DNA from 4 places in the Methylophilus sp. Q8 genome. Region 2 is predicted to be linked to each of the others. Evidence: predicted binding sites of a transcription regulator. Region 2 holds the regulator's gene; each other region holds the start of a gene.
The links. The regulator sigma-54, encoded in region 2, starts transcription at its own class of promoters, with help from an activator protein. The targets are predictions, from matches to a motif close to TGGCACNNTTCCTGCT.
Positions count from the first base shown of each region.

Region 1: a site for sigma-54 is predicted at 4,172-4,187, ahead of ssuD (FMNH2-dependent alkanesulfonate monooxygenase). Genes of this name have one in related genera too.
Region 3: a site for sigma-54 is predicted at 5,231-5,246, ahead of GQ52_RS07755 (class II aldolase/adducin family protein). Genes of this name have one in related genera too.
Region 4: a site for sigma-54 is predicted at 3,937-3,952, ahead of GQ52_RS08770 (glycogen/starch/alpha-glucan phosphorylase). Genes of this name have one in related genera too.

Region 1 is NZ_JUHE01000001.1:1,095,663-1,103,648, reverse strand. It holds gene ribB (3,4-dihydroxy-2-butanone-4-phosphate synthase) at 56-763, opposite strand; gene GQ52_RS05340 (amidohydrolase family protein) at 784-1,638, opposite strand; gene GQ52_RS05335 (acyl-CoA dehydrogenase family protein) at 1,658-2,878, opposite strand; gene ssuD (FMNH2-dependent alkanesulfonate monooxygenase) at 2,887-4,020, opposite strand; gene GQ52_RS05325 (acyl-CoA dehydrogenase family protein) at 4,402-5,610, shown strand; gene GQ52_RS05320 (sigma-54-dependent Fis family transcriptional regulator) at 5,616-6,731, shown strand; gene ribA (GTP cyclohydrolase II) at 6,718-7,383, shown strand; gene GQ52_RS05310 (GntR family transcriptional regulator) at 7,400-7,986, opposite strand, start outside.
Region 2 is NZ_JUHE01000001.1:1,209,811-1,217,796, forward strand. It holds gene gltA (citrate synthase) at 1-138, opposite strand, end outside; gene GQ52_RS05850 (anhydro-N-acetylmuramic acid kinase) at 304-1,431, opposite strand; gene tyrS (tyrosine--tRNA ligase) at 1,552-2,790, shown strand; gene GQ52_RS05860 (RNA polymerase factor sigma-54) at 2,837-4,384, opposite strand; gene lptB (LPS export ABC transporter ATP-binding protein) at 4,391-5,137, opposite strand; gene lptA (lipopolysaccharide transport periplasmic protein LptA) at 5,149-5,805, opposite strand; gene lptC (LPS export ABC transporter periplasmic protein LptC) at 5,821-6,453, opposite strand; gene GQ52_RS05880 (SIS domain-containing protein) at 6,480-7,481, opposite strand; gene GQ52_RS05885 (cation:proton antiporter) at 7,711-7,986, shown strand, end outside.
Region 3 is NZ_JUHE01000001.1:1,582,605-1,590,590, reverse strand. It holds gene GQ52_RS07780 (MotA/TolQ/ExbB proton channel family protein) at 1-277, opposite strand, end outside; gene GQ52_RS07775 (energy transducer TonB) at 304-1,143, opposite strand; gene GQ52_RS07770 (ABC transporter ATP-binding protein) at 1,161-2,036, opposite strand; gene GQ52_RS07765 (ABC transporter substrate-binding protein) at 2,272-3,342, opposite strand; gene GQ52_RS07760 (ABC transporter substrate-binding protein) at 3,389-4,447, opposite strand; gene GQ52_RS07755 (class II aldolase/adducin family protein) at 4,464-5,186, opposite strand; gene GQ52_RS07750 (sigma-54-dependent Fis family transcriptional regulator) at 5,483-6,616, shown strand; gene GQ52_RS07745 (NAD(P)H-dependent oxidoreductase) at 6,672-7,223, opposite strand; gene GQ52_RS07740 (hypothetical protein) at 7,377-7,877, opposite strand.
Region 4 is NZ_JUHE01000001.1:1,787,396-1,795,381, forward strand. It holds gene GQ52_RS08755 (hypothetical protein) at 1-264, opposite strand, end outside; gene htpG (molecular chaperone HtpG) at 532-2,445, shown strand; gene GQ52_RS08765 (outer membrane protein transport protein) at 2,594-3,844, shown strand; gene GQ52_RS08770 (glycogen/starch/alpha-glucan phosphorylase) at 4,002-6,503, shown strand; gene GQ52_RS08775 (DUF4197 domain-containing protein) at 6,599-7,351, shown strand; gene GQ52_RS08780 (mitochondrial fission ELM1 family protein) at 7,532-7,986, shown strand, end outside.

The DNA.
Region 1 (7,986 bases), 110 kb from region 2:
CAGTAAAAACAAAGCCCTCACATGGAGGGCTTTGTTGTATTGATCAATCGTTGATTTAACCAGTATATACCATGGCTGCATCGAGCAATGTGCTTTGTTGCCGAACAGGGCGCACAGGCTGACGTGGATAGGTCACCTGCAATTGCCGCTCACGGTAAACAATCATATCGGCAATCGTAATCATCTTTAAGCCGTGCTGTTTGGCAAAGCGCAGCAAGTCTGGTCGCCTGGCCATGCTACCGTCATCATTGACGATTTCGCACAACACCCCCACCGGTTGCAAACCGGCCATCGCGGCCAGGTCATGCGCAGCTTCGGTATGACCTGGCCGCTCCAGCACGCCGCCTAAGCGTGCACGCAAGGGGAAAATATGCCCGGGCCGATGAAAGTCGCTGGCCTGGCTGGACGGGTCTGCCAATGCCCGCAAAGTCAGTGCACGGTCAGCGGCTGAAATACCACTGGTCGTGCCATATTTGTAATCGACACTGACGGTAAACGCTGTCCTGAACGGGTCGGCGTTATGCGTCACCATCTGCGGTAAATCCAGCGCCTGCAAACGCTGTTCTTGCATGGCCACACACACCAGGCCACTGCTATATTTCACTAAAAAAGCCATTTGCTCGGTAGTGATTTTTTCAGCGGCAATAATCAGATCACCTTCATTTTCACGATCGGTATCATCAACAACGATAACAAATTCACCATTGGCAATGGCTTCTACCGCATCGGCGACGGCATCAAATGGTGGTAACGGAGGTTGCATAGTTATTCCTGCCTGCATTCTTATACGCTGAGCTTTAACAAGCGCGCAGCATTCTGATAAAACACTTTTTCCAGCACCGCATCTTTAAAACCCAAGGCGGCAAAGTCGTCTATGGTTTGCTTCATCGGCCTGAAAGGATAAGAGGTGCCGAACAGTAACTGATCCCCCAGAAACTGGTTCGCCGCCTGTACATATAATTCGGCGCCAGGCTGGAAAATATACATATCGGGCACCAGGTACAGGTTTGGATAACGGAACGCCGCACCGACAATGTCATTCACATACGGGTAATAACCGTGGAAACAAATAATGTTGAGGTTGGGATATTTTCTGGCCAGCCTGGCCACCGCATTCGGGTGCGCGTAGTCCAGGTCTGGCGTGGTGGGGCCGGACATCACGCACACGGGTACGCCATGCTGCTGGCAAGCCGCGTAGACCGGGTCAAAAATGGGGTCGTCGACCTGGCGTGCCGGTTTGCCAAAACCGGGTTCGATATTAATGGCCTTGAAGCCGTAATGGTTGATGGCTTTTTCAATCGCGGCCAAGGCACTGTCTACGCCACGGCTTTCAATATCCACCGAACCCAGGCCCACCAGTTTGGGACTGTGTTTGACCAGGTCGGCAATCTGCTGGTCGTCTATGGTCAGGTCTGGCGTCTCACGCCCCACCACCACGGCAATATCAATCCCGGCCTGGTCGATCTCCTGCAAATAGCCTTCTACCGTATATGAGCGGCGAAAATGCTCGGGTTCAAGCGAACCCACACGCTGGTTGAGCCATTTGGCAGTGTCATAAGCAGGGGTGTTGGGCGTAGCGCCAAAAAAGTCATGCAGAAACGCAGGACGGTTGCGTAGATCGATAATTTTTTGTTTCATAAACTTTCTTTAGTATGCGTTAGGCGTAGAAACTCGGTGTGGGGTACTGACCATTAAGTGCCCAATCACCTAAATCCTTGAGTTTGTAGTCCACCGGGTCATGCAGGGTATACACGCGCAAATTGCGCCAGAAGCGGTCCATGCGCAGCTTGGCGGTGGTGGCGCGGGCGCCAGCCACTTCAAACACGCGGGTAGTGACATCCAACCCGGCACGCGTTGCGTTGACCTTGGCCGAGAACACTGCCAGCGCCAGTTCGCCACGGGTCAGCTCATCGAGACCCAAGGTTTGCTGCCAGGCGTGATCGAGTAAGCCTGCCGCATGATCTGCCAGCACGGCCGACGCATGCAAGCTGGCCCAGAACTCGCCGTAATGCAGCAAGGTAAACGGGTCTTCGTGTATGGTCTGCGCCAGAGAGCCTGACCAGACCCGGCTGCTGCTACGCGTATATTTCGCACCTTCTGCCAGCGCGCCTTCGGCAATGCCGAGATAAATATTGGTAAAAATCAGTTGCGCTACCAATGAACGCAGGCTGGCAAATGGCGAGCTCAACGGGCCAGGGTTCATCAGCAATTCGCTGTCTTCCACCCGCAGCTGGTTAAATTCAGCGCTGCCACTGTCTGTCTGCCGTTGGCCGATATTGTCCCAATCGCCATTGAGCTGGATACCGCTACGATCAGTTGGCACCGCGGCCACCAGAAACTTGCCTGTGCCTTCTTCAATCGCAGACACAATCAGGTAGTCAGAATCCATGGAGCCGGAGCAAAAGCTCTTTTGCCCGGTAAACACATAGCCAGCTGCTCCTTTGCGTGCCACGGTGCGGTTATCCAAAGGGTTCAAGGCATTGCCCCACCACAGGTTTTGCGCGGCAGTCAGCTTGAAATAGTGCTGCCATTGCACCTCACTGCCATATAGGCGGATCGAAGTCAGCATCAAAAACTGGAAAGCGAATACCTGTGCGATCGAGCTGTCCACACGCGCGATCTGGCGAATAATGCTGTAGATTTCCTGCCAGCTGCCGCCTAGGCCGCCATAGGTTTTCGGTATCAGCAACTTCAACAGCCCGCTATCTCGTACCGCCTGACGCTGTTCATACGGTGTACCGCCCGCGGCATCGCGCTCAATCGCGGTTTCTGCCAGATAGTCGCAAAGCTGTTTGGCCCGCTCGCGTGGCGTGCCACCAAACACAATGCCATGTGATGCCTCAACGTCGTCCAGGCGTGAATTCAGTGCCAGAGTCATCATCCCTCCTATGCCGCATGCTTGACCGGTTTGGCCGCACCAAACGGCCCCGTCATATTGGTATTGATACTGACTTCGGCGCTGGCCTGCTGGTTAACAGGCAATAAGGGAAACAGCAATTCAGCCACGCGATAAGACTCCTCCAGATGTGGATAGCCAGAGAAAATAAAATAATCAATGCCAAGCGCCTGATACTCTTTAATCCTGTCAGCCACCTCTTGTGGATTACCCACCAGCGCCGTGCCCGCCCCGCCGCGCACCAGCCCCACCCCGGCCCACAAGTTGGGTGAGACCTCGAGTTTGTCACGCCGGCCATGATGTAACTCGGTCATCCGTTTTTGCGCCACCGAATCAAAATTGGCGACAGCGGCCTGTGCCGCAGCAATAGTGTCATCGGTCACGTGCGAAATCAGTTCTTCAGCCGCTTGCCAGGCTTGTTCACTGGTCTCACGCACAATCACATGCAAGCGGATACCGAAACGGATGCTACGGCCTTGTGCTGCAGCCGCCGCACGAATGACCCTGATTTTTTCGGCCACAGCTGCTGGCGGCTCGCCCCAGGTCAAATGCACATCAATATGCTTGCTACTGAGCTGAATCGCCGCCTCAGAGGCCCCGCCAATAAACAGCGGCGGATAAGGCTTTTGCAGGCTGCCGGTCGGTAAACTCGCACCTTTGACGCGTAAATACTCGCCTTCATAATCGACGGCGTCTTCAGTCAATACCGACCGCCAGATAGACAGGAATTCTTCTGCCTCGGCATAGCGGGCATCATGATCCAGGAAGCTGCCTTCCGCCTGCTGTTCTACCGGGTCACCGCCCGCCACCACATTAATCAGTAAACGCCCGCCGGAAATACGATCCAGCGTCGATGCCATGCGCGCAGATACCACCGGTGAAATAAAGCCGGGCCGCGTCGCGACCAAAAATTTGAGCTGTTTGGTTTCATTGATCAAGGCCGAGGAAATCACCCAGGCATCCTCGCAAGAGCGCCCGGAGGGCACCAGCACCCCGCCGTAACCCAGGCGGTCTGCCGCCTGTGCAATCTGCTTTAAATAAGAGAGTGTTGCCGGTCTGGCACCTGTGCTGGTGCCAAGATAACGCTGGTCACCGTGCGTGGGTAAAAACCAGAATATTTCCATGTTGTGTGTTTCCTTCTATTCATGCTGCATACATGGAAAGCCTAGTGCAAAGAGCATGCCACAAATAAAAATCATTAAATTCAGTTACTTACAAAGACACCGAACGCTGTTGCTGAATAATCAGCATATTTTCTGCGGGTGCTGCTGTATCAGCAGCATGTGTGCTGATTATTCAGCAACAGGGTGACGGAGATCGCTGTCCGGCAAAAAACGATGCGGCCGGAAAACCATTCAAAATTTTCTCAACCATATGATTTATAAGAATTATTTTTTCATTTACCCGACAATTTCTGCCATAGCAGTAGTGATTCACGGCCCCTGCCGGAGTTGGCACAAATCATGCTGAACTATTAAGCATATGCAACCAGATGGATATTACTTTTGAATATAAATACTTTTGCAATCCCGCCAACGGCACGCCTCAATGAAGGCCAGCATGCATTGGCGGTAGCCAAACAACTGGCAGAATCGTTTTCGCTGACCGCCGTGGAACGTGATCATCAGGGCGGTACGCCAAAACTGGAACGGGATGCGATCCGCAACAGCGGCCTGCTGTCATTGATCATCCCACGCCAGTACGGCGGCTACGGTGCCAACTGGCAAGAGACGCTGCAAGTGGTCAGAGAGTTTGCCAAAGTAGACAGCTCGATTGCGCATGTCTATGGCTTTCAACATCTGATGCTGGCAACGGTACGACTCTTCTCCCGGCCCGACCAATGGGAACGCTGGTACGAGCAAACCGCGCAATCCAACTGGTTTTGGGGCAATGCGCTCAATCCGCTGGATGAACGTACGCTGTGCAAAAGTTATGACCATTGGCATGAATTCTCAGGCAAAAAAAGCTTTTGCTCGGGCGCCATGGACTCCGAGATGCTGATTGCTTCCGCCATTAAAAAGACGGATGGTCAGTTGGTGATTGCCGCCATCCCAACCCTGCGTACCGGCGTGACCATCCTCGATGACTGGGACAATATCGGCCAACGCCAAACCGACAGTGGCAGCGTGAACTTTGAAAAAGTCAGGGTGGAGGAAAACGAGCTACTCACCGAGCCCGGGCCACTCAGCAACCCGTTTGCCTGCTTGCGGCCGCTGATCGCGCAACTCATATTAACCAATATCTACCTCGGTATTGCCGAAGGCGCTTTTAACGACGCGCAACACTACACCTTGCGCGAAGCCCGGCCGTGGAAGAATGCCAATGTTGATATCACCAGCCAGGACCCGTACATCCTCGCCCATTACGGTGAATTTTGGGTCGGCCTGGAAGCAACGCGTGCACTGACTAACCAGGCGGCAGAAAAACTGGATATCGCCTGGGCCAAGGGCCTGGCACTCACCGAGGAAGATCGCGGCTTGCTGGCGACCAGCATCAGTGCCGCCAAGGTCCTGGCAACCCGCACCGGGCTGGATATCACCAGCCGGATGTTTGAAGTGGCAGGGTCACGCGCGACGCATGCCGGACTGCGGCTGGACCGGCACTGGCGCAATTTGAGAACGCATACGCTGCACGATCCACTAGATTACAAAATTAAGGAGCTGGGTGAATGGGCGCTGACTGGTAGCTTCCCTAACCCTACATTTTACTCATGAATATTATGGACAAATTTATCGAGAATCTGGATCAGGCGGGTGAATTGGACTACGGCGAGAATGAGAAGAAGCTACTCACGCTGCCCAACTCCCGCGCGCTCACCACGTCTATTCGTGCCACCGCACAAGTGTTTGAGGATCCTAAATCCATTGCCTTGCTCAGTCGTATCCAGCAAATTGCGCCCAGCGACGCGAATGTACTCATCATCGGCGAGACCGGTACCGGCAAAGAACTGATTGCACGCCATGTGCATGCCTTAAGCAAGCGCAAAGGCAAACCCTTTGTCGCCGTCAACTGCGGCGCCTTTTCTGACACCCTGGTCGAAAGCGAATTGTTTGGGCATGAAAAAGGCGCTTTTACCGGTGCATTTGTCGCCAAGGCCGGCTGGTTTGAAGCCGCCAACGGCGGTACGCTGTTTTTAGATGAAATCGGCGACTTGCCGCTGAGCATCCAGGTCAAACTGCTGCGCGTGTTACAAGAGCGCGAAGTGGTGCGCCTGGGCGCCAGAAAATCAACGCCAATTGACGTCCGCCTGGTCGCCGCCACCAATGTCCGCCTGGAAGAAGCCGTACAGGCCGGTAATTTCCGCGAAGACCTGTTTTACCGCCTGCGTGTCGCCCACCTGGAATTGCCTACCTTAAGAAACCGGCCAGGCGATATCTTGCCGCTGGCCGAGTATTTTGTCAGCGAATATACACGCCGCCTGGGTTACGCAGAGATCCGCCTGGATGACTCGGCCAAACAGAAACTGGTGCAACACAGCTGGCCTGGTAATATCCGCGAACTGGAGAACGTGATTCACCACTCGCTGCTGATTTGCCGCAACAACCTGGTGCGTAGTGAAGACTTACATTTATCCTCCATCTCGCTGCATAGACCCAAGCAAGAGCACTCGCCGCAGGCCGGCAGTCATGCACCCGACTTACTGGAAGAAGCCTTGCAGCAACTGTTTGAATCTGGCAAACCCCAGCTTTACGATTATTTTGAAGATGCCCTGGTGCGCGCCGCCTACCACCACTGCCATCATAACCAGGTGCAAACCGCCAAACTGCTGGGCTTAAGCCGCAATGTGTTGCGCGCCAAGTTGATTAAAATGGGAGCTATCAATGCCCTCAAGTAACCTTGCGCTCAAACCTGCTGTCACTTCTTTGCAGGCGTTGATCACGCCCAAAGCCAGCGCCAACCTGCCCACTGAATACGGCACATACCGCTTGCATGCCTTTGAGGATAACAGAACTGGCATTGAGCATATTGCGCTGGTGCTCGGTGATGTGGCAGGCCACACCAGCGTACTCACACGCTTGCACTCCGAGTGCCTGACCGGCGACGTATTCGGCTCACAACGTTGTGATTGTGGCGAGCAATTCAAGCAGGCACAGCGCCTGATACAGCAGCAAGGACGAGGGGTGATTTTGTATTTACGCGGGCATGAAGGGCGCGGCATCGGGCTCGCCAATAAAATCCGCGCGTATGCACTGCAAGAACAAGGGTTGGACACCGTGGAAGCCAATCTTGCCTTGAATTTACCAGTAGACCAGCGCGAATACGATATAGCAGCGGCCATGTTACAGCATTTGCAGGTGGCATCCATACGCTTACTGAGCAATAACCCGGACAAATCACAGTCGCTCGCTGCCGATGGCATCATTGTGGAAACAATCGTCCCACTGGAAATCCCTAGCCATCCCCATAATGCAGAGTACCTAGCGACCAAGAAGCATAAGCTCGGCCACCAACTCGCCTTGGTTTCCGGGACGGGCGCCAGCACTTAAACAAGCATGCAGAATATTACTGCCCGGACCCGATCTGTTTGAAATAACTACTCAACACAAACTCATAATGTTCCGGGCGTATATGAAACAGTGAATGATCACAGCAGATGCCATTAGATAAATAAGACACTCTTTTCATCACTAACAATGGCATGCCTATGCTTATCTCTAAGAGCCGGGCATATTTTTCGTCCGCCAATTGCGCTGTAATCGCTAAATCAGCTCTGGCAACTTGCAGACCGGTAATCGCCTCAATGGCCTTATAGCTCGGTTGCTGCTCAATCGACTCCCAACTGATAGCACTCACCTCTGCAAGCAAATAGCTGGTTCCCAAAGCGATCGGCTGACCATCGACAAGATGCAAGCGTTCAATCCGCAGGCCTTTATTCATGCCTGCGCCAAACACATTGCTGATGGCTTCTGGGATATCGGCAAGCTGACGTGAAAGCAGCCGCATTTCAGGTTTAAGGCCCTGAATCACCAGCGACTCATAAAAGCTACGCAGTGTATCCAACCCATGACGTAATTGCTTGTTAGAAACGTAAGTGCCTTTGCCTTGCTTGCGTTCAACGATTTTCTCTTCAACCAGTTGATCCAAAGCAA
Region 2 (7,986 bases):
GCCGGGGTCAAATGTGAAGTAACCATGTTTGCCCAAGTTACGGATATCGATTACATCCGTGCCCAAGCTGCCCTTTAAGACGGGCAATTCAATTGCGGTACTGTCGTTGTCAAATGTAATGGTCGCTTTGGTAGCCATAACGTACTCTGTTTAAGTCAAGGTTGTCTAAATTATACGCAATCGTTTTTGAATATGGGGGCTTGCGCGGAAATGAGGGTGGAAAAGTTAAAAAATCGTCTTCAATCCTGCACCAGTTTAAATCAAACATTGAGTGCATTCGCACTGCTTTAGGGTGTCTTAGTCCTAATTCGGATAAATCGCGCCTAATACCCGTGGCCCTGCTGCGCCGGTGACGGCAGGCAGGTTGCCGGGTTGATGATCCACGCAACGTTGCGCCAGCCAGGCAAAAGCAACGGCTTCCACCCAGTCGACGCCAATTCCCAGGCTATCCGTGTGTTGCACTGGTCGCCCGCACAGGGTTTGCAATCTGTCTATCAAGGCAATGTTGTGCGCACCGCCGCCGCAGACATAGATTTCTGCAGCACCGCTGCAATGCTGTTTCAAGGCATTGGCGATCGTCACTGCAGTCAGTTCCAGCAGCGTACGCGCGACATTCTGTGGTGTGTCAGCATGGGCTTGCAGGTGTGCATGGAGCCAGGCCTGGTTAAACAGGTCGCGGCCAGTGCTTTTCGGGATGGGCAATGCAAAATACGGGTCAGCGAGCAAAGCGTCCAGCAAGGCTGGATTGACGTCGCCACGTACTGCCCAGGCGCCACCAGCATCATAGCTCTGGCCTGTGTGCTGCAGGGTCCATGAGTCCATAAGTAAGTTGCCGGGGCCGGAATCAAAGCCAATCACCTTGCCGCTCACCGGTAAGTCGCTCAGGTTGGCGATGCCGCCAATATTCAAAATGACGCGATGTGTGTCAGGTGCCGCAAAGACTGCCTGGTGAAAGGCGGGCACTAATGGTGCACCTTGTCCGCCAGCCGCAATGTCGCGGCTGCGAAAGTCGCCGACTACGGTGATGCCAGTGCGTTCCGCCAGGCGTGCATGGTTACCCAGTTGCAAGGTATAGGCCTGGCCGTTGGCCAGATCAGGACAGTGGCGTATGGTTTGCCCATGGCAGCCAATCGCCGTCACGGCTTCTGCCGATACATTGGCTGTTTGCAATAAGCCTTGCACTGCCGCTGCATAGAGGTCGGCCAGCTGATTGGACACTATAGCGGCAGTATGTAATTCGTTGACGGCTGGTGTATGCAGATCCAGCAGGATTTGCCTGATATCTGCCGGATAAGGCAGGAAATACTGGCTTTGTTGCTGCAGGTGCTCGCCTTGTTGCGCGACCAGGACGGCGTCCACCCCATCCAGACTGGTACCAGACATCAGGCCGATAAACAGGCGCGTTTGAGTGGGTGGGGCAGAAAAATTCATAAGGCATAAGTGTAACACTGCTCATGCCTGGCTTACAGAAATGCATGGGATTACGTTAAAATAGCTGTTTTACTTTCATGACGAAGTGCGCGCAACGCGCGCCTCAAAAAAAGAACCTTTATGACAGACGTAAACCAAGCTTCAGTGACGACTGAAGCACTGAGTCCAGAGATTGTGAATGCACTGGCGATTATCAAACGCGGTGCCGATGAGCTATTAATCGAGCAAGAACTGATTGAAAAGCTGAAAACTGGCAAACCCTTGCGTGTGAAAGCGGGTTTTGACCCCACTGCGCCTGATTTGCATCTGGGGCACACCGTGCTGATTAACAAATTGCGCCAGTTGCAGGATCTGGGGCACCAGATTCAATTCCTGATCGGTGACTTTACCGGCATGATTGGTGACCCGACGGGTAAAAGTACCACGCGCCCGCCGTTAACGGTTGAACAGGTGAAGGCGAATGCTGATACCTATTCCGAGCAGGTATTCAAGATTCTGGACCCGGCCAAAACCGAGATTGTGTTTAACTCCAAGTGGTTAAGCGACCTCGGTGCCGCGGGCATGATCAAGCTGGCAGCCAGCCATACGGTCGCCCGTATGCTGGAGCGCGATGACTTCTCCAAGCGCTTCAAAGGCAACCAGCCAATCGCGATTCATGAATTCTTGTATCCCTTATTGCAGGGCTATGACTCTGTGGCTTTGCAGGCCGATTTGGAACTGGGCGGCACAGACCAGAAATTTAACCTGCTAATGGGCCGTGAATTGCAAAAGCAGGCTGGCCAATCGCAGCAATGCGTGTTGATGATGCCGTTGCTGGAAGGCCTGGACGGCGTGAATAAAATGTCCAAGTCTTTGGGTAACTATATTGGTATCAGCGAAGCGCCTGAGACGATTTTTGCCAAAATCATGTCGGTTTCTGATGAACTGATGTGGCGTTACATCGACTTGCTGTCATTTGCCACCCTGGAAACTATCGCCCAGTGGAAAGCACAAGTGGCTGCTGGCGACAATCCGCGTAATATCAAGGTCGGTTTTGCGCAGGAGATCGTCGCCCGTTTCCACGGCCAGGCGGCGGCTGAAAAGGCCCTGCAAGACTTCCAGACCCGTGCCAAAGGCGGGATTCCTGATGATGTGCCTGAGGTGGCAGTGGCGATTGACGGTGATAGCATCAGTATCAGCCAGTTGCTCAAGCAGGCGGGTCTGGTGGAAAGCACCAGTGAAGCCATGCGCGCCGTGCAACAAGGCGGCGTGAAGCTGGATAGCGTAAAAGTTGATGATAAAAACCTGTCACTGGCAAAAGGGGTGACCGTGGTGGCACAAGTCGGCAAGCGCAAGTTTGCCAAAATCACCATCCAGTAAACATGTGTTACTGATTAAAAAAGGCCGCATTTGCGGCCTTTTTGGTTTACAGCGATTTGCGTAAGTTGGCCGGTGGAATATTCAGCGATTCGCGGTATTTGGCAATGGTGCGGCGCGCAACCACAATGCCTTGCTGCGCCAGCGTATCGGTGATTTGATTGTCGGACAATGGTTTTTTCTGGTTCTCTTCAGCGACCATTTGTTTGATCAGGGCGCGAATGGCGGTTGCAGAGCATGAGCCGCCCGCATCGGTGGCAACTGAGCTGCCAAAAAAGTATTTAAGTTCAAATACACCGCGTGGCGTGAGCATATACTTATGCGTTGTCACGCGAGAAACCGTGCTTTCATGCAAGTCGAGCTCTTCGGCAATTTCGCGCAATACCAGGGGCCGCATGGCAATTTCACCATGTTCAAAGAAATTGCGCTGTCTGTCCACAATCGCTTGCGACACACGCAAGATGGTAGAAAAGCGTTGCTGGATATTTTTAATCATCCATTTGGCTTCCTGCATCTGGCTCTGCAGATATTGGCCGGAGCTTTCACGGTTGCGCTTGAGGATATCTGCATACAACTGATTGATACGCAATTTGGGGATCACGCCATCATTGAGCGATGCCATCCAGATGCCTTTGATTTTTTTGACCACGACATCGTGCTGGATAAAGTGGTCATGGCTAAAGGTCGCAAACTCGTTGCCTGGCTTGGGATTTTGCTGGCGAATCAGGTGTTGCGCGCCTTTGAGCGCGGCTTCGTCGCAAGTGAGTACCTTGCGCAATTTGACAAAGTCTTTGTTGGCGAGCAATGCCAGGTGATCTTTGGCAATCGCCATCGCAATACGCAAATAAGGTGTCTCAGGCGGCAGTACTTGCAGTTGTAGCAAGATGCATTCACGCAGGTCACGTGCGCCGACGCCGATCGGATCCAGGTTCTGGATCAATTTCAGTGCGGTTTCCAGCTCCAGTAACTCAATTTCCAGCTCTGGCGGCAACAGGTCGACAATCTCTTGTAAATCCTGCTCTAAATAACCATCATCGTTAATGCTGTCGAGCAAAAATTTCACCAGATCCATGTCACGCTTGGATAGATGTGCCAACTGCATCTGGTTGATCAGGTGCTCGCGCAGACTGATATTGTTGGCGTCCTGGCGAGAGAAGTCACTATCTTCATCATCGAGGTTGTTGCGGCCCGCTTCGTCCCAGTTGCTGGCACTGCCAAACTCTTCGTAGTCATCTTCAAACTCGGGCGGCGTGAATTCTTCATTCAGATTCGGTTGTTCGCCTTCAGTGCCGCTCGTTTCGTCACGTGGTTCATCACGCAGACTCTCTGCAGGAGGAGTGAGGTCGTTTTGGGTAGCGACATCAAATGAACTTGCATCCACCTGCTCTGTGTCTGTCGAGCTGGTGGCCAATGGCGAGTTATCTTCAAATTCTCCTTCTTCGCCGTCAGCCATTTCCAGCAGCGGATTTTCCTGCAGGATGGTTTCCAGCTCCTGGCTTAACTCCAGCGTGGACAACTGCAACAGGCGGATGGACTGCTGAAGTTGCGGGGTGAGCGCCAGGTTTTGTGAGATGCGTAATTGCAGGTTTTGCTTCATATCAGGTTACAGCCTAAAATTCTTGCCCAGATAGACTTCACGTACGCCTTCGTTCTGAATGATTTCGTCTGGCGTGCCTGCGGCAAACACAGCGCCTTCATTAACGATATACGCCCGGTCACAAATATCCAGGGTTTCACGCACGTTGTGGTCTGTAATCAAAATGCCAATATTCTGGCTGCTCAGGTAGCGGATAATTTTCTGGATCTCAATCACCGCAATCGGGTCAATCCCGGCAAATGGCTCATCCAGCAGGATGAATTTCGGGTCTGTGGCCAGGCAGCGCGCAATCTCTACGCGGCGGCGCTCGCCGCCCGACAGGCTGACGGCCTGGCTGTGACGGATATGCTGGATATGTAATTGATCCAGTAAAGACTCCAGCCGCGCTTCACGCTCTTCTTCCGTGTAAGGGCGGGTTTCCAGAATTGATAAAATATTATCAGTCACCGTCATTTTACGAAAAATGGATGCTTCTTGTGGCAGGTAAGCCAGGCCCATGCGGGCGCGCTCGTGCATGGGCGCGCGGCTGACATCTGCGCCATTCAGCGTAATGCTGCCGTCGTCCAGTGCGACCAGGCCAACAATCATATAAAAGCTGGTGGTTTTGCCAGCACCATTCGGGCCGAGCAAACCAATCACTTCGCCGCTGCGTAGCTCAAGTGTGGTGTTTTTAACCACGGTGCGTCCCTGATAGGCTTTTTTCAGGTGGCTGACACGTAAATGGTTATGATCTGGTGAAACTGTTGTCTGCATAAGGCCGGTCTTTAAGGTTGCGCTTTCGTAGGCTCATTAGTGGTGTCGGCGGGTGCCGGTTCCACTTTGATTTGCAGCGAGCGGTTCATGCGCAGCCCTTGCTGCGAGGTTGGCTTGTTATCAATCACAGGCGGCGTGGTTTTGTTCTTGGGCTGGATAGTCGCTTTGACACGGCTACCGGCGGTACCATTGGGGTTAGCCTTGGTGCCGCCAATGACTTCGGCGTACTCTGCATTGGCGTCATAACTGATGTAGTCACCGGTGACCAGGTCTTCACCACGTTTGACCCAGGCGTTGGTGTATAGCTGTACCTTGTCCATGCGCGCGTTGTATTCAATACGCTGTCCGCTGCCTTGCATCCATTCGTCTTTGCCAGTGCGTTTTTGCTTGAATGTGGTCGGGTTGCCGGTACAGGTGCTGTGCTGAAAGCCATCCTGGTCTTCACGCACAATCATTTTGTCGGCTTTGATTTGCAGGGTGCCCTGGTTGAGGATCACATTGCCGGTATAAATGCTGATTTTTTTGGCATCATTCACGGTCACGGTATCCGCTTCCAGCTCAATCGGCTGGTCACGGTCAGACTCTTCAGCCAGCACGCTGGTTGACCACGATAGCAGTGCCCATAAGGTCAAGCAGGTGGCATAAAATAATGGCTTGTGCGTGTTCAACTCATTTCTCCAGAATCAACGACCCTTGTGTTTGCCTGTTTTCGCCTTCGCTGCCGGGCTTGCAGTTTTTGCGACTGCGGGTACGCGTACATAATGTACATGCACCCGGTTAAATAATTGCATGGTGCCTGCTTTGTTATCAAAACGCATGCCGGTGCCTGTGATCACCGTCGCTGGTAGCTGACGGATCGTGACCGGCAAATCGGTGTAAGCGAGGTCTGTATCCGGCTCCAGCGTTAAATGTTCGGTTTGCAACTGCATTTCAGGCTTGGCCAGCGTGCCCTGGCGTATGACCTTGACCTGCTTGCTAAACTCGACCAGTTTACCATTGGTTGAGACTTTGCCGTGCTGGCCATGAATTTGCGTGTAAGGTTTATCCTGCCCAAACTGGGTGAAACGCGGGCGCTGTAATTCGGTATAGTCGTTATCCGGAAAATGGCGCATTTCTGCCGCAGCTAACACGTATTTGGTATTGCCAGTGGCGTCGGTACGCGTGCTGACAAAGTTATAGAGCATGTAGTCCGGATCGTGACGACTTAAGCGGCTCAAGCTCAGCGCCTGTTCCTGTACCGTCTGGTTAATCCAGAATGTCAGCAGCGCTAAAAACAGCATTAACGCAATCGGCAATAAGATGGGGTGTTTAAGCATGTGGGCGTTCCAGGGCGTCAGTGAACCTAAACGATTTTTGCCTTGAGTAAATCATGCATGTTAAATGCGCCCACTAATTGCTGCTGCTCGTTCACTGCCATAAACCCGTTAATTTTATATTGCTCCATCAGGTTGACTGCTTCAACCGCCATTTGTTGCATGCCCAATAAACGTGGCTGCGTATTCATGACCGTTTTGATAGATTGTTGCGTATCGGTTGCACCTTGCATAAACAAGCGACGCAAATCGCCGTCGGTGAATACGCCGATCGGGTGTTGTGCGCTATCGACAATCGCTGTAAATCCCATGCCTTTGCTCGAAATCTGTGCAATCGCTTCCTGTACGGTGCCATGCTCGCTGATAGCGGGGATCGCATCCCCCGTACGCATGACATCTTTAATTCTCACCAGCAGCCGTCTGCCCAGACTGCCGCCAGGATGTGACCGCGCAAAGTCCTCGGCAGTGAATTCGCGCAAGTCGAGAACGCAGAGCGCCAACGCATCGCCCAAGGCCAGTGCGGCCGTCGTGCTGGCCGTGGGTGCCAGCCCCAGTGGGCACGCTTCGTGGCTAACTGCAGCACTTAAATGTACATCTGACTCGCGCGATAGCGTGGAATTTTCGCTACCGGTAATGCTCAGAATACGCGCACCGATGCGGCGAATGGCGGGCAAAATATTGATGATTTCATCACTTTCGCCGGAATTGGATAGCGCAATCACGACATCTTCAGCTGTGATCATGCCCAGGTCGCCATGGCTGGCTTCCGCCGGATGCATAAAGAACGCAGGGGTACCCGTGCTGGCCAGGGTAGCCGCAATTTTGCCGCCGATATGGCCGGATTTACCCATGCCAGTGACGACAATGCGGCCGCGACAGGCCAGAATCATGCTGACAGCGGCTTCGAACTCGCTGCCGATACGGTCGGCCAGTTGGCGGATTTCATCTGCCTCGTGCAGCAGTATGCCTCGTGCACGCGTCACGATGTCTGGACTTTTCACGAGGTGGACACCTGATTTTGCTGTGTTCATGGCGGGTTAGTATAGCAAGTGACGCCCCCGGCAAGAAAGCGAAACACAGCTTTTTTACGGATTTTTTATTAGCGGGCACATTTTTTGCATAAAATAGTGTTTTGTGGCAGGATGCATCATCCTGAAACGCGACTGTTTCAGGTTACATCACTGACGATACGTCATAATATATGGTTTGCTGGCAGACATTCATCTGCACGGCTTGACATTAATGCTTTAGAATTTTTGCATGTTTGATTCCCTGATCCATTTATTATTGTTGCTTACCAGCTCGGTCTTTGCCGTCGGCTTATTCCGCATCCTGGGTTTGCCAGCGATGCTGGCTTACTTCATGATCGGTATTGTGCTCGGCCCGCACGCCCTAGGCTTGCTGGAAGATGAAGAAACTGGCCGCCAGGTGGCCGAGTTCGGTATTGTGTTCCTGATGTTTAGTATCGGCCTCGAGTTCAGCCTGCCTAAACTCTATGCCATGCGTAAAACCCTGTTCGGCTTGGGTGGCGGCCAG
Region 3 (7,986 bases), 370 kb from region 2:
CATCGGCAGACTCCACATCCAGGTCTTTCAAGGTTTCAAAACCCACTTGGGCGACACGGTAGGCCGGGCCGTTATGGCCTTCCAGCGTGGCGGCTTCCTGCAGGCTTTTTGCACCCCAGAAGGCGGCCCTGAATTTAACGTTTTGCTTGCGGATCAGCCACACCTGGAAAGACTTGGCCAGGATAATGGTCCAGGTGACGCCAGAGGCCACCAGCAAGGTAATCAATACACCAAGCACCACTGGGGATGCACTTTGATAGGTTTCTAAACTAAACATAATATTTCCTTTTCAAATTAAAAAAATTACTGCAGCTTGAACTCAACCGGGAATGTTGCCCAACCTTCGACCGGGGTATTCCCTCGTTTTGCCGGGGTAAATGCCCAGCGCTTCGCTGCAGCAACCGCAGCATCATCCAGTACACCGTGTCCACTGGACTTCTTGACCTTCACATCTGCAGGCTTGCCGTTAGGCAACACTTTCACCCGCAATACCACCGTGCCTTCCCAGCCCTGATCCGCAGCAAAATCGGGATATTCAGGATCAGGGTTGTTCAAATGACCAACACCACCTTTAGCTTCCACCAGCGGTTCCTCTTTCACCACCACCGGCGGAGGTGGCGCTGGTTCTGGCGCCGGGTCAGCGACCACCGGGCCGCTGGTTTTTGCCGCGGTGGTGTTTTCCTGTACCACGATGTCGTTCGGCGCAATATGCTGGTCAGCGGGGGCGGTCCTTAATGCCGTTGGCTTGGCGGCCTGTGGCGGTGGGTCAGCGCGCTTGACCTGCGGTGGCGGCGGCGGAGGTGGTTTTGGCGGCTCAATGACTGGTGGCGGAATCACCTCTGGCTTCACAAACTCTACAATCACTTCATTTTTCTTCGGCTTGACGATGCTGGGTTGATGCAAGGCATTAATAAACCCAGTTACGCCCAGAATATGGGCCAGAATGACCACACCAATCAGCGCCAGCAATTTATTACGCGGAATAATCTGCTCTACGCGATTAAACTTGCTGACCAGACGCTCGGATAACTTGCCAAAATCTTCGCCAGTGGCGACCAGGTTCTTTCTGGCTTTGCTTTTATCTGTGAGTGAATCCCAAATCGTAGAATGCTCAGCGGGCGTTTTCAGTGCCGTTGTTGACATACAAACTCCTAATAAATCTAACTAATCTCGATGAAGTCGCTTAACACATCATCTTTAATGCGCTGAAACTCCGGTGAAGTACGATGGCGCGGTCTGGGTAAATCCACATCCACCACGCGTTTGATACGCCCTGGATTGGCTTCCATGACCACCACGCGATCTCCCAGGAACACCGCTTCTTCGACGTCATGCGTGACCAGGATGGAAGTCGTGCCTTCGGTTTCCCAAAGACGTTGCAATTCTTGCTGCATCTTGAGGCGAGTCAATGCATCCAGTGCGCCAAACGGTTCATCCAGTAATAACAATCTTGGCTTGAGCACCAAGGCCCTGGCAATCGCGACACGCTGTGACATGCCGCCTGAAATCTGGTGAGGAAACGCCTGGGCAAATCCAGACAGGCCAACCAGCTCAATTTGGTGTTTCACGCGCGCATCCACCTCCTGCTGTGTCAGGCCAGAAGATTCCAGTGCCAACGCCACATTCTGCTCAACGGTCAGCCACGGGAACAAACGATGCTCCTGAAACACCAAGCCTCGATCCAGTGAGGTACCTGAGACTTTGTCACCCAGCCAGACAATGCTGCCGTCGTAAGCGCTATCCAGTCCTGCAATCAGCCTGAGTAAGGTCGACTTGCCGCAGCCACTACTACCGACAATGGAAATAAATTCGCCTTTAGTCACTGCCAATGAAAAATCTGACAGCACGGTCAACGCTTTACCGTTGAGCTGGAAAGTCTTGGAAACGCCCTCTACCGCCAGCACGGCCGACGAGCTCGCCAGTGACAGATGTTGCGAACCACGCAGGCCTGACGGTCTCACCGACGCATTGTCTTCGCCGAGGCTATCTACGTGCGCTTCATTGATCACACTTAAAGCGGTTTTAGGGCGACTCATGTTTCTTCCTGTGCAAAATAACTAGAGTGCTATACGCAATCCCTGTGCCAAGTTAAAAATTAATATTTATTACTTAATAATCATAAGGTTATACACATTCCAGAGAATACCCTGTGTTGGGCAATGTTGTATATCCATCATCTGACGGCAGGCATGTGCTGGTATAGCAACAGACATAAAAAAACAGATGGCGGGAGACCATCTGTTGGAAGGGATTGCCGGGAAGCAATAAAGGTTATTGTTGTGATGCAATCCGGGACGGTGCCCAGAAAGTCTCCAGGTTCAACTCCTTTAAAGCTTTGTCGACAAAGCTTGAGTTAAGCAGTTGCTGAATATCAATATCGTTTCGAATCAGGCCAGACTCACGCGCATAAGAGGCTGCACGTTTGTAATGATCCACCAGCGCCTGGTCATAAAGCGGTGACCAACGGTCACGCCAGCTCACGCTATCATCTTCATAGTCGCGCCTGACCACACTCTCAGGCTGCACCAGGCTGGCATAATCCTTGAGGTAGGTTTCCTTGTGCGCCTCTTGCGCTGCCCAATGGTTGGCTTTAATAAATGAGGTGACGATGGCTTGAGTGAGCTCCGGATGCTCTTTGACAAAGTCATTGCGCGCCCACAAGCCGCCCATCAGTTTCCAGTCCGGTGGAGCATTTTTGGTCGACCAGATGATTTTACCCACGCCTTTATCCACCAGGTTATAGGCATCACTTAAAGAGAAGAACGCATCTACCGAGCCACTGGCCAATGCCGCAGCACCGACTTGCGGATTCACGTTCACAATCTTGAAGTCGGTCAGCTTGAAGCCGTTTTTCTGCACCAGGTTGGCAAACGGAATCTCCCACGGGCGGCCCCGGTGCAAGGCAATGCGCTTGCCTTTGAGGTCAGCAATCGTTTTTGCCGTTGAGTTGGCGGGCACCACCAAATAAGAGTTACCGCTACGTCCCCATGGGGCGACCAGTTGCACGCGCGGCTTGGAGCCGTTCAAAATAATCGGTGGCAAATCGCCATAGGCCGCAAAGTCTATGCTTTTGTTGGCAAAGGCTTCGTTGACAATCGGGCCAACCATCGCCGTGGCAGCAGGCACCCACTCCAGCTTGACGCCACGCTTGGCCAAGGTTTCATCCAGCCCGGTTTCACTGGCCAGCTCGGTGCTACCCAGATAGTGCGTCTTGCCATTGAGGTTATAAGCCACGGTGGCAATTCTCACCACTTTCGGGTCGGTTTCAGCACTGTGGGCGCCTGACACCGTCAACGCCGTCAACGCCAATGCTGAAAATACATAGTTTAAAAATCTGCTCACACCTACTCCTTATTTACGTTTAAGCCGCGAGGCTTACTTACTTGCTTCAGGCAACCGCCGCATATTGATGCAACTGCTGTTCTGCATCACGCAACGGCCTGAAATCGATCCACGCATCCAGGTCAAAATCCTTATCCAACAGGCCATGCACCAACATAAAGTTCTTTTGCTGGCGGAACAGCTCTACGCGCTCCGGGGACAAATCAGGCGCTAGTTGCAAATGGAAGTTCTCACCATAAGCCGTCGCCACGCCGTCTTCGCCCGAGCGGGTTTCGGATTCCAGAATTTCGCGCACGCCTTTGAGGTTGCTTTTGGCCCAATCTGCCGCACGCAACGTTTGATAGAGGAAACGCACCACCAGGTCATAATGATTGTCCAACAAGGACTGATGTACGGTGATCGGACGCGGAGTGCCGTTATTGACGCGGCTGGACAGCTCAGGATAGCTATCGAGATCGATCCCCACCACAGCCCCCACACGTTTCGCGGCATCCACCGCAGATGCGCCTTTTACATATACCGCATCGACCTTGCCTTCGATAAGTGCATCAAGGCCAGACCACAACTCACCTAGACCATTGGGGTTATCACGGCCATTACGATTACCACGACCAGAAGGCACCTCTACCAAAGTCACATCATCCAGCGTCAGCCCGGCAATATTCAAAGCGCCTTTATAACCATGCAGGCTCATGCCACGAGCAATACTGCTGCCGCGTACATGGCTGGCAATCGGATGCTCGATAAACGCCGGCAAGGCCAGGCGCAAGCCCTTCAATTGTTCAGGCGTGGTAATGCCACTATCCGGCCGCACCAGGATCGCTTGCCATTCATCAATCCAGGTCAAGCCAATCAGCTTGGTCGGCGCACCTTGTGCCTTGGCAGCCAGCGCCAGCAAGTTGCCACCCTCACGAATCAACGAAGGTAACTCATGATCGTAATGATGCTTGGATAACTCTTTGGGTGCTTCTTGCAACGTGGCAATGTTAATGTTGTCACGCGCGAACTCTTCATTAAGCCAGCCTAATTTATAGGCCAGGCCAGTGGCAGTCGGCACCGGGCAACGGGTAAACCAGATTTGATCGATATGTTGTGCTGTGGTCACTTGGTAGCTCCTGTGATTACAAGTCAGATGGACGCAACAAGCCTTCTTCTTTGGCCTGGTCGTAAAGCTTGGACATTTTCCATTGTTGCTTCAACACGCCTGGGCCATACTCACGGGAGCCACCCAGGGCCTCTGCCAGGGTTTGCAACTTGGCGCCCTCTTCCAGCAACAGAATAAACTCTGCCAGTTTGCGCAGACCTTGCTTACCCCATACCGTGGCACCACCATTGGCTTCAAGAATCGCCGTGTGATGTGGATTAATCGCAATCTGGTCGAGGATAAAATCGACTTCCTGCTGGCGGCGGTCAATATAAATCGGCAACTCTTTAATCAGGTTGAAGCGCTGCACTGGCACATAACGGATAGGCAATGTGCGGTGTGTTTGTGCCCAGGCACCCAGGTAGGTGGAATGTATATGCGAAATCGTGGTGACTTCCGGGCGCACCTGGAACAATTTGGTATAACGGCCAGCGCCTGCGCCACTGCCCTTGCCGGCATAGACCGTACCATCAAAGCCCACCACGGTTGCTTCAATTGGCTTGCCCTTGTTAAACGGGCCCGGGTCATTCACGATGATCAATTTGTCCTGGCCTGGTACGCGATGCACAAAGCCTACGGTACCATTGGCAGTGATACTATCCGTCTCGCGAAAGACCTCAAAAGCCAGCTTGGCTTCCGCCACAGTTTCGTTTACGTAATGATCCAGATCCAGTTCAGTATTAACAGTCACGACAGTCATTGTCAGTCCTTTCAAAATTCATGCGAAAACAACACGGACTACTTTGCAAAGACTGTGCCACTTACAACAGCTAAAATTTACCTATAATAATTAGACACTTAGAAAAAACACAGATGCCAAGCACCTGTTGCCCCGGCAACAAGTGTTGCGATTAACACAGCAAAATGTTGAATTCCCGCCCATGATCTGGCTTACCTTCAATATAACAAATATGAATATTGTTATAATTTATAGAACTTTGACTTATTAATGATCAATGTAATATAGTGACTCGCCTGTTAAATAAGGAGTCAATGATGAGCGCACAACGATGGGATATCCGTGATTCGTACACCGAACGTACTGACCATGTGATCACACACCCCAATCCGTCTGCCGTCAGCTTGTCCGTACGGGCAAGTGCACTGGTATTCAGCGATCCCAAATCGCAAAATCTGCTGTCTTTGATCGAAAGAATTGCTTCCAGCAATGCAACCGCGCTGATCATTGGCGAAACAGGGACGGGTAAAGAACTCATTGCCCGCCATATCCACTCACTGAGCAACCGCAGAAACGGCCCGTTCCAGGCCATTAATTGCGGCGCTTTCTCAGAAACCCTGGTTGAAAGCGAGTTGTTTGGCTACGAAAAAGGCGCGTTTACCGGCGCCAACACCTCCAAAGTTGGCTGGTTTGAAACCGCCAATGGCGGCACACTGTTCCTGGATGAAATCGGTGACTTGCCACAGTCAACACAGGTCAAATTATTGCGCGTGCTGCAAGAGCGTGAAGTCGTACGTGTAGGCTCCAGAAAGCCGATCCCGATTGATGTGCGCCTGATTGCGGCGACCAATGTGAACCTGGAAGAAGCCGTCAAAGCGGGACGTTTCCGCGAAGACTTGTATTACCGGATTAAAGTGGTGCCGGTTGAATTACTGCCATTGCGCGAACGTCGTGGCGATATCCTGCCGCTGGTTGAGCATTTTCTGGCCGTATATCGCAATAAGCTGAACACTTCGGACCACAAACTGGCCCCCGAAACCACTTCGCTACTGATGGAATATCCGTGGCCGGGCAATATTCGTGAACTGGAAAACGTCATTCACCGTGCGGTACTGGTGAGTACCTCCGATACGCTTTATCCAAAAGATCTGAATTTACCCAAAATCAGCTTTAACCGGCCAGAGTTTACGTCTGATGAAGACAGCGGCATCACGGCACCACTGCCAAGCCGTGTCAGCTATGAGCGCCAAAGTGCGCTCTATAAATTGGAAAATATTCTCGAAGAGCTGTTTGAACAAGCCCCGGAAAATTTATATGAGCTGATCAATGGCACCACGGTCAGCAAGGCTTATGAGCACAGTAAAAACAATCAGGTGCATACCGCCAAACTGCTGGGCATCAGCCGCAATATCCTGCGCGCCAGGTTAAAAGAACTCAACCTGATCGCATAAAAAAAGAGGGGAATATATCCCCTCTTTTTTTATGCCGAATCTTGCAAATAACCTGCTAGGCAACCAGCGTTTCCGGCAAATGCTGCTTAATCAACACCGCGGCCTGTTCTAGCGCCTGGTCGATACGCTGTTCAATCACGGCACTGTCCAATTGGTAATTCGTGAACTCTGCATCCCGGGCATAAATGGTGGTCGGGATGGTGTAAATACCAAAAAAGCTGGCCAGGCTTCTTAAGTGCGACTCCAGCACCAGCGCATGGTGATCGCTGCCTCCTGTTGCCACCAAAATAGCGACTTTACCAGTGAGTTTTTTCGGGTCGACCAGATCAAAAAAGTGCTTGAGCAAGCCAGTATAAGAAGCTTTATACACTGGCGTGCCAATGACGATAATATCGGCCTGATGCAGCTTATCGTAGGCTTGCGTCAGCGCGGGCGGAAACTGGTTAAAGGACACGGTAGGTCCCAGCTCTGCCGTCAGCTTGGAAATATCGATCACCTCACCCGGACTATGAAACTTCTGGCTGGCCTTGGTCACCACAGACTCCACCAGCGACAAGGTTCTTGAGGGTGCAGTAATATTTCCGGAGACTCCAATAATTCGTGGCATTTCGATTTTCCTGATTAAACAATGTCTTGATTTAATAGCAAATAAAATGCCAGATTTAAACCCTTCATAATCAATCACTTGAAAAATAGATGCTGCCAATTCAACAACAAACGTCGCCAAAATGTTGGTCAGGCAACACCTCTGGCTATGCCACTAGGTTTTAATTTTGCGCACATGGCGGGCGGGCGTCATTTGTTCGGCGTACATATTAATCAGGCTACGCTGAACGCCGCCATCACCGCAGAGCTGAAAATGAATCAGGTAGCGTTTACCGACCTTGATAAACTGATTGGCCGCCTGGATTTCTTCCAGCGATAGCACCGGGTTTTCACCGACGTTGGTCGCAATATCCAGTTTGCTTCCCAGCCAGTCAACGCCAATTTTTTCTGGCGTGATACCACTCTCGCTATAAGCGACTGTTTTGACTTTTGTCACCGTGACTTGCTGCTGGCAATCAGGCAACACTTCATCCATGCTGACGAGCGCAATCACTGCTGGCCTTGCCTCGGCTTTGCTGCCGGTTTTATGCGGCGGCCCAAGAATCACTTTGGCACTATCACTGGCGGCAAAGGCGAAAGCGGGCAGCAGGCATTGCACGATCATGAGCAAACATGCGAGGCGAGCGGTCGCTGGTATGGTGTGAATCGAACGCATGGCGCGCTCCCTTCATAAGGATTTTTTTATTTAAATGGGCAGACTCACGATGGCGCGTATTCATTGCTTATTGTCATAGTGAGTCAACACTCACTTATGCGCACAAAGC
Region 4 (7,986 bases), 580 kb from region 2:
TAATTGCCAGGCGGCGTCGAGTACGGCTTCTTCGACCACTTCAGGCTGCCGCCAGCGGTCATTGATCTGCAAGGCTGAGCCTGGGACTGGCTGCAGGATGGGTTTGAGCATCGGCAGGGCGGGTGTGGGCTGTTTGCGAAAACCATGCCAATGCAACATGAGTAGCAAAGGCGTATCTGCACGCGGGACGGCGGTCAGGGTGACTGCGTATAGGGGCAGTTTCATGACCTGCATTTGCTCGATTAAGGTGTGAAAGAGATTCATACATTGCTCTCCTGACCGGGTCTTTGAACAAAGAATGCTGCTTTAATCAATCCCTAGCAAAAAGCATGCAAATAAATGCATCTCAAATGCCTGAAAAAGCATGGATTTTAATGACTGTCTGCCAGACGCAGGCGGCTGATTCAGGACTTAAATAATGGATTGGTTGGCGGATGACGCAGCTTTCACAATTCCCCTCTTGAAAAACGGTTTTTATTTCCCCATCTAAACGTAAATTTTTGTGTTCAACCCGTTTTTGGAGAAATTGTCATGACGACAGCGACAGCAGAATCGCAATCTAAACAGACCATGGGCTTTCAGGCCGAGGTCAAACAATTACTACAATTGATGATTCACTCGCTCTATAGCAACAAAGAGATCGTGTTGCGCGAGTTGATTTCCAACGCATCGGACGCGGCTGATAAGTTGCGTTTTGAGGCTATCTCTAACGGCAGCCTGTATGAAAACGACAGCGAGTTAAAGATCAACATCACGTTTGATAAAGACGCAGGTACGCTGACCATTGCCGATAACGGTATCGGCATGCGCCGCGAAGAGGTGATTAACAACATCGGCACCATTGCCAAATCTGGTACCAAAGAGTTCTTCCAGAACCTGACCGGTGATCAAGCCAAAGATGCCAACCTGATTGGCCAGTTTGGCGTGGGCTTTTACTCCAGCTTTATCATTGCCGACAAAGTGACGCTGATTACACGCCGTGCCGGTGAAGCCGAAGCCATTAAATGGGAGTCCGGCGGTGAAGGGGATTTCACCATTGAAACCACTGAAAAAGCCGGTCGCGGTACTGAGGTTGTTTTGCATCTGCGTGAAGGCGAAGATGAGTTCCTCAATGACTGGAAACTGAAAACCATTATCCGCAAATATTCCGACCATATCACTTTGCCTATCGTCATGAAGAAATCCGAATGGAAAGATGGCGAGAATGGCGAAGGCGGCCAGATGGTGACTACCGATGAAGATGAAACCATCAATAAAGCCTCGGCGTTGTGGGCGCGTAGCAAGAGCGACATCACTGAAGAGGAATATAACGAGTTTTATAAACACGTTTCGCATGATTACGAAAATCCGCTGGCGTATACGCATAGCCGCGTAGAGGGCAAGCAAGAGTACATTTCATTGCTGTATGTACCAGGCAAAGCGCCGTTTGACTTGTATGACCGTGATCGCCGCCAGGGCATCAAGTTGTATGTGAAGCGTGTATTTATTCTGGAAGATGCGGAAAAGCTGATGCCGCAATACCTGCGCTTTGTGCGCGGCGTGATTGACTCAGCCGATTTGCCGTTGAACGTGTCGCGCGAGATTCTGCAAGACAGCCGCGATGTGGAAGCGATTAAAAATGGCTCAGTGAAAAAAGTATTGAGCCTGCTTGAAGACGTAGCCGAAAACAAACCGGAAGACTACGCCAAGTTCTGGAACGAGTTTGGCCGTGTATTGAAAGAAGGTCCGGGCGAAGATTTTGCCAATAAAGACAAAATCGCCGGCTTGTTGCGCTTTGCCTCTACGTATGCGGACACTGAGACGCAAAACGTGTCGCTGAACGATTACATTGGCCGCATGAAGCCGGAGCAAGAGGCGATTTACTACATCACGGCCGATACGTTTGCTGCTGCCAAAAACTCACCGCACCTGGAAATCTTCCGCAAAAAAGGCATTGAAGTGTTGCTGATGTCGGACAAGGTAGATGAATGGTTGCTGGGTAGCCTGACTGAGTTTGACGGCAAGAAATTGCAGTCGATTGCCAAAGGCGATCTGGACCTCGGCAAGCTGGAAGATGATGCTGATAAAGAAGCGCAGAAGCAGGTGGAAGAAAATGCCAAAGACCTGGTTGAGCGACTGAAAGCTGCGTTGGGTGACACGGTGAAAGAAGTCAAAGTGACCCATCGCCTGACCGATTCACCTGCCTGCCTGGTGGCTGGTGAGCATGATTTGTCGGGTAACCTGGCGCGTATCTTAAAAGCGGCCGGACAAAAAGCCCCGGATAGCAAACCCGTTTTGGAAATCAACCCGACGCATAGGCTGGTAGAAAAACTGGGCGCGGAAACTGACGATGCCAAGTTTGCCGATTATGCGCATGTGTTGTTTGACCAGGCTTTGTTGGCAGAAGGCGGCCAATTGGAAGATCCAGCCAGTTTTGTGAAGCGGATGAACAGCCTGATTTTGTAATGCATCAGGTCGTTTCAAAAAAGTCCGCTTAGGCGGACTTTTTTATATTTTAAAGTTATAAATATATTGTTATTTATTATTTATTGATATTTAGGAGCTTTGCTAGAGTTTATGGCTACAACTCATATAAATCGAGGTGAAAGTCATGATACGTCGTCTGGCAACAGTGTTTCCGTTATTGGTGTCGTTTTCGTTTGGTAGCGCCTGGGCAACCGACGGCTATTTTGCACATGGGTATGGCGTGCGTTCACAGGGCGTGGCTGGTGTGGGCATTGCCTTGCCGCAGGATGCATTAGCTGCCGCGGCCAACCCGGCTGGCATGGGCAAAGTAGGTGACCGCATTGATGCGGGTGTGACCTGGTTTAGGCCAGTACGAGAGTCTGAGCTGGAAGGTAGTCCTTCACCAGGTGCAAATGGCGCCTACAAAGGTAACGATACGCAGAATTTTCTAATCCCTGAGTTTGGCTATAACAAGCAGTATTCTGAAGATGTGACACTCGGCGTGAGTGTGTATGGCAATGGTGGCATGAATACCGATTACAAAAACGGTATTCCATTGTTTCAAAGCCAGGGCAGTGCCGGGGTAGACTTGATTCAGGTATTTGTGGCGCCAACGGCAACCTGGAAGGTTTCTGAAAAACATATTATCGGCGCGTCATTAAACCTGGCTTACCAGCGTTTTGAAGCCAAAGGACTGCAGGGTTTTGATAATGCAACATTCAGCGCCGCACCAGGGCGTGTGACTAACAATGGCCACGACAATTCGTATGGGGCAGGCGTCCATATTGGCTGGTTGGGTGAAATCACCGATGCTGTCACGCTGGGGGCGACTTATCAAAGCCGCACCTATATGAGCAAGTTTGATAAATATAAAGGTTTGTTTGCCGAGCAGGGTGACTTTGATATCCCGTCTACTTATGGCGTTGGTGTGGCGGTGAAGGTGACGCCGGCATTGACGTTGGCGGCAGATTTTCAACGCATTAATTACGGTGAGGTAGATGCCGTAGGCAATGCCTCACAGGCGAATTTGTTTAATGGCCTCGGCAATGACAATGGGGCCGGTTTTAACTGGCAGGATGCCAAGGTGTATAAAGTCGGAGCGCTGTATCAATATAGCCCCGCTTTAACCTTGCGTGCCGGCTTTAACCATGTTGATCAGCCTATCCGCCGCGGTGATACCTTGCTCAATATCCTGGCGCCGGGTGTGGTAAAAGATCACGTGTCACTCGGTGCGACCTGGGTGTTGGGCCCGCAATCCGAGCTGTCGTTCTCCTATACGCATGCCTTTGAAAACAGTGTCAATGGCAGTGGTTCGATCCCGGCTGCCTTTGGCGGCGGCGAGGCAAACCTGAAGATGTATCAGGATGCATTAGGGGTGGCCTATACCTGGAAATTGTAAAACTCTTTTATTTTCGCCATCTTCGGGCGTTATAATCAAAAGCCACAACATGAATTTCGTGGCTTTTTTTATGTCTGACATATTCTTGTTGTAGGCTTGTTTTTTGCTTTTGGCTCATTTAAAGCAAATTTGTGATCAACACCTCAGGGGAAGATGTATGACTGCCAATGTGAAAAAAACACCTAAAAAAGCTGATAAATCTGACACAGCGCAAGCGGTCGATGAGTTCTTGCTTGAGCAACTGCCGATTCCGCAGGCGTTGCGTAATCACCTGACTTTTTCCATCGGCAAGTCCAATTCATGGGCGACGACGCGCGATTGGTACCAGACCGCAGCCTTTACTGTACGTGACCATTTGATGAGCCGCTGGGTGAATACGCGCGATGCCTATCGTGATGCCAATACCAAGCGTGTCTATTACCTCTCACTTGAGTTTTTGATCGGTCGCATGCTGTCTAATGCCGCACTTAATTTGGGCATTGCACCGGAACTAAGCGATGGTTTGCAGGAAATTGGCCAGCGGCTGGAAGGCGTGGCCGAACTGGAGCCTGATGCTGCCTTGGGTAACGGTGGCCTGGGTCGTTTGGCGGCGTGTTTTGTCGACTCCATGGCGACCATGGATATTCCGGCGACGGGTTACGGTATCCGTTATGACTATGGCATGTTCAGGCAAACCATAGAAAACGGCCAGCAAAAAGAAAATCCGGATAACTGGTTACGCTACCAAAATATTTGGGAAGTGCAGCGTCCAGAGCATACGTGTGAGGTGAAGTTTTATGGCCGCGTGTTGCATGTGCATACCGAACACGGTATTGAGCATCACTGGGTAGATCATGAAACTGTGGTGGCCATGCCCTATGATGTGCCGGTGCCTGGCTATGGCACGCAAACGGTGAACAATCTGCGTTTGTGGTCAGCCAAGGCAACCAATGAGTTTGACCTGGCATACTTTAATGAAGGTAATTATGAGAAATCGGTTGAAGGGCGCCATAGTGCGGAGACCATTTCGCAAGTGCTGTATCCGAATGACACGTCAGAATCTGGCAAGGCGCTACGCCTGAAACAACAATACTTTTTTGTCTCGGCATCTACGCAGGATATTCTGCATCGGTTTACCAACTATAACGCTGACTGGAATACCCTGCCGGAGAAGGTGGCGATTCAGCTCAACGATACGCACCCTGCCATTGCTGTTGCTGAAATGATGCATCAACTGCTTGATCATTACCACTTGCCATGGGACAAAGCCTGGAAATTGATCACCAAAATGTTTGCGTACACCAACCATACGCTGATGCCGGAGGCGCTGGAAACCTGGTCGGTAGATTTGTTCGCGCAGTTATTGCCACGCCACCTGGAGATTATTTACGAAATTAATCATCAGTTCCTGCAAATGGTCAATCAGCACTTCCCGGGCGATACTGCCTTGTTGCAACGTGTCTCCATTATTGATGAGACGCATGGCCGCCGCGTGCGTATGGCGCACCTGGCGATTGTCGGCAGCCATACTGTGAACGGGGTAGCCGAGTTGCATAGCGAACTGTTAAAAACCACTTTGTTTGCCGATTTTAATAAAATCTATCCGGGCAAGTTTACCAATGTCACTAATGGCATTACGCCACGTCGCTGGCTAAACCAGGCTAACCCATTGCTCACCAATTTGTTAACCAAACATATAGGTACTGGCTTTCAGAAAGACCTGAGCCTGATTAAAAAGATCGAGCCGTTTGCCGATAATGCTGCGTTTAGAAAAGCCTTCCGTGAGGTGAAAAAAGCCAATAAGCAGCGCCTAGCCGACAAAATCCTGCAAAAAACGGGCATCGCCATTAGTACCAATGCGCTGTTCGATGTGCAAATCAAGCGTATTCATGAATACAAGCGCCAATTGCTGAATGTGCTGCACGTGATCACCTTGTATAACCGTATCCGCAGCGGGCAGGTGAGCCAGCATACGCCGCGTGTAGTGATTTTTGCCGGTAAAGCCGCGCCTGGCTACTGGCTGGCCAAGCAGATCATCCGTTTGATTAACGATGTGGCGGTGATGATTAATAATGACCCAGCAGTCAATGATCAGCTGAAAGTCGTGTTCTATCCTAACTATGAGGTGAGCGCAGCAGAAATCCTGTTTCCGGGGGCTGATTTGTCCGAGCAAATTTCAACCGCAGGCACTGAGGCCAGCGGCACTGGTAATATGAAAATGGCGCTCAATGGCGCGCTGACCATCGGTACGCTGGATGGAGCCAACGTTGAGATTATGGAAGAAGTGGGCGACGAGAATATCTTTATTTTTGGCCTCACTACGCCAGAAGTCGCGCAACTGAAAGCCAGCAACTACAACCCATGGGATTATTACCATGGCAACCATGAGCTGAAACAAGTCATAGATATGATAGGTAACGGCTTCTTCTCCGTAGAAGAGCCTGGCCGCTACCAGGCGATTGTGGATACCTTGTTACACAAGGGGGATCAGTACTTGTTACTGGCGGATTATGCTGCTTATGTCACCACACAAGAAAAAGTGGCTGCCTTATATCAGGATGACGAGGCCTGGTCACGTATGGCGATTTTGAATGTGGCGCGTATGGCGAAATTCTCCAGTGACCGCACCATTGCTGACTATGCGCAGCGTATCTGGCAAGTTTCACCGTTTAAAGCCTGATCTTTTTTCTGCAGGCCTCAATACAAAGCAAGTCCATCTGGACTTGCTTTGTGCTTTATGGGTACACTGCATTTAACTTGTTAAAGAGCGTAATCATGAAAAATACAGCGTGGGTATTGTTGGCCGGTTTATTAATCACAGATGCACAAGCGTTGGACCTCAAAGGCTTGGGCGATATTGTTGAAAAAGTCGGTGGTAGCTCGACCAGTAGTAGCAGTAATAGTAGTGCGGTCAGCAATCTGAGCGAACAGGAAACCAGCGATGGGCTGAAACTTGCCCTTAACCAGGGCGTGAGCAAAGCAGTGGGCCTGCTAGGTGCCACAGACGGTTTTATGGGGAATAAAGAGGTCAAAATCCCATTGCCGGAGTCATTAAAGAAAATCGAAAAAGGCATGCGACTGGTCGGTATGGGCAGCCAGGCGGATGAACTGATTCTCAAGATGAACCGGGCAGCCGAACAAGCCGTGCCTGAAGCTAAAACGCTATTGGTCAACTCGGTCAAGCAAATGAGTGTGACAGATGCCAAGAATATCCTCACTGGCCCGCAAGATGCGGCCACACAATATTTCAAGAAAACGACTTCGACAGATATGGCGGCTAAGTTCTTGCCCATCGTGCAAAAAGCCACCGCCAATGTGCAATTAGCAGATACCTATAACAAATATGCCGAGATGGGCAGCAAGTTTGGCGTGATTAAGAAAGAAGATGCCAACATCAATCAATATGTCACGCAAAAAGCACTCGACGGGGTTTACCTGATGATTGCCAAAGAAGAGGCGGCGATTCGTCAGGACCCGATGGGCCAGGCCAGTAGCCTGCTCAAAAAGGTATTCGGCGCGGCCAAGTAGCTGATTTTCATAAGTTTCTATATTGCACCCGTGCTATGTCGCGGGTGCATCGACATAATTCCTTCTTTTTAATTTAATCTTTTTGTCATGATGCACCTCTAACCTGCACGGCATATGCAGGTGGTGCCCATGATCAGTCAAAATCGTTCAAACAATTCTCTAGGTTCAAGCAATGCCCTAGTGGTTTGGCGTCTTTTAGACGGCAAGCCCGGTCATGAGCATCAGTCTTTAGGCCTGGTCAATGCCATGCAGCAGCGTTTGCCGGTTCATGTCGTCGATGTATCCGTAGGCCGCGGTGGCGCAGGCTGGTTATATCTGGCTGCAGGTGTGTGGCCCGCCGGTAAACACTTGCCCAAACCGGATATGATTATTGGTGCTGGCCATGCCACGCACGGCCATATGTTGGCCGCCAAGCGCGTTTATGGCGGGCAAACGGTGTGCATGATGCAACCCAGCCTCCCTGCCGAATTGTTCGATGTCTGTTTGATCCCGGAACACGACCAGTACCGCGGTTTCTCCAGTTTTATCGAGACGCGTGGTGTCATCAATCATATCCAGCCTGCTCCCGTTAAAAAAGAGAGCAGTGATGTGCTAATCATGATTGGCGGCCCTTGTAAGCATTTCCACTGGGATGA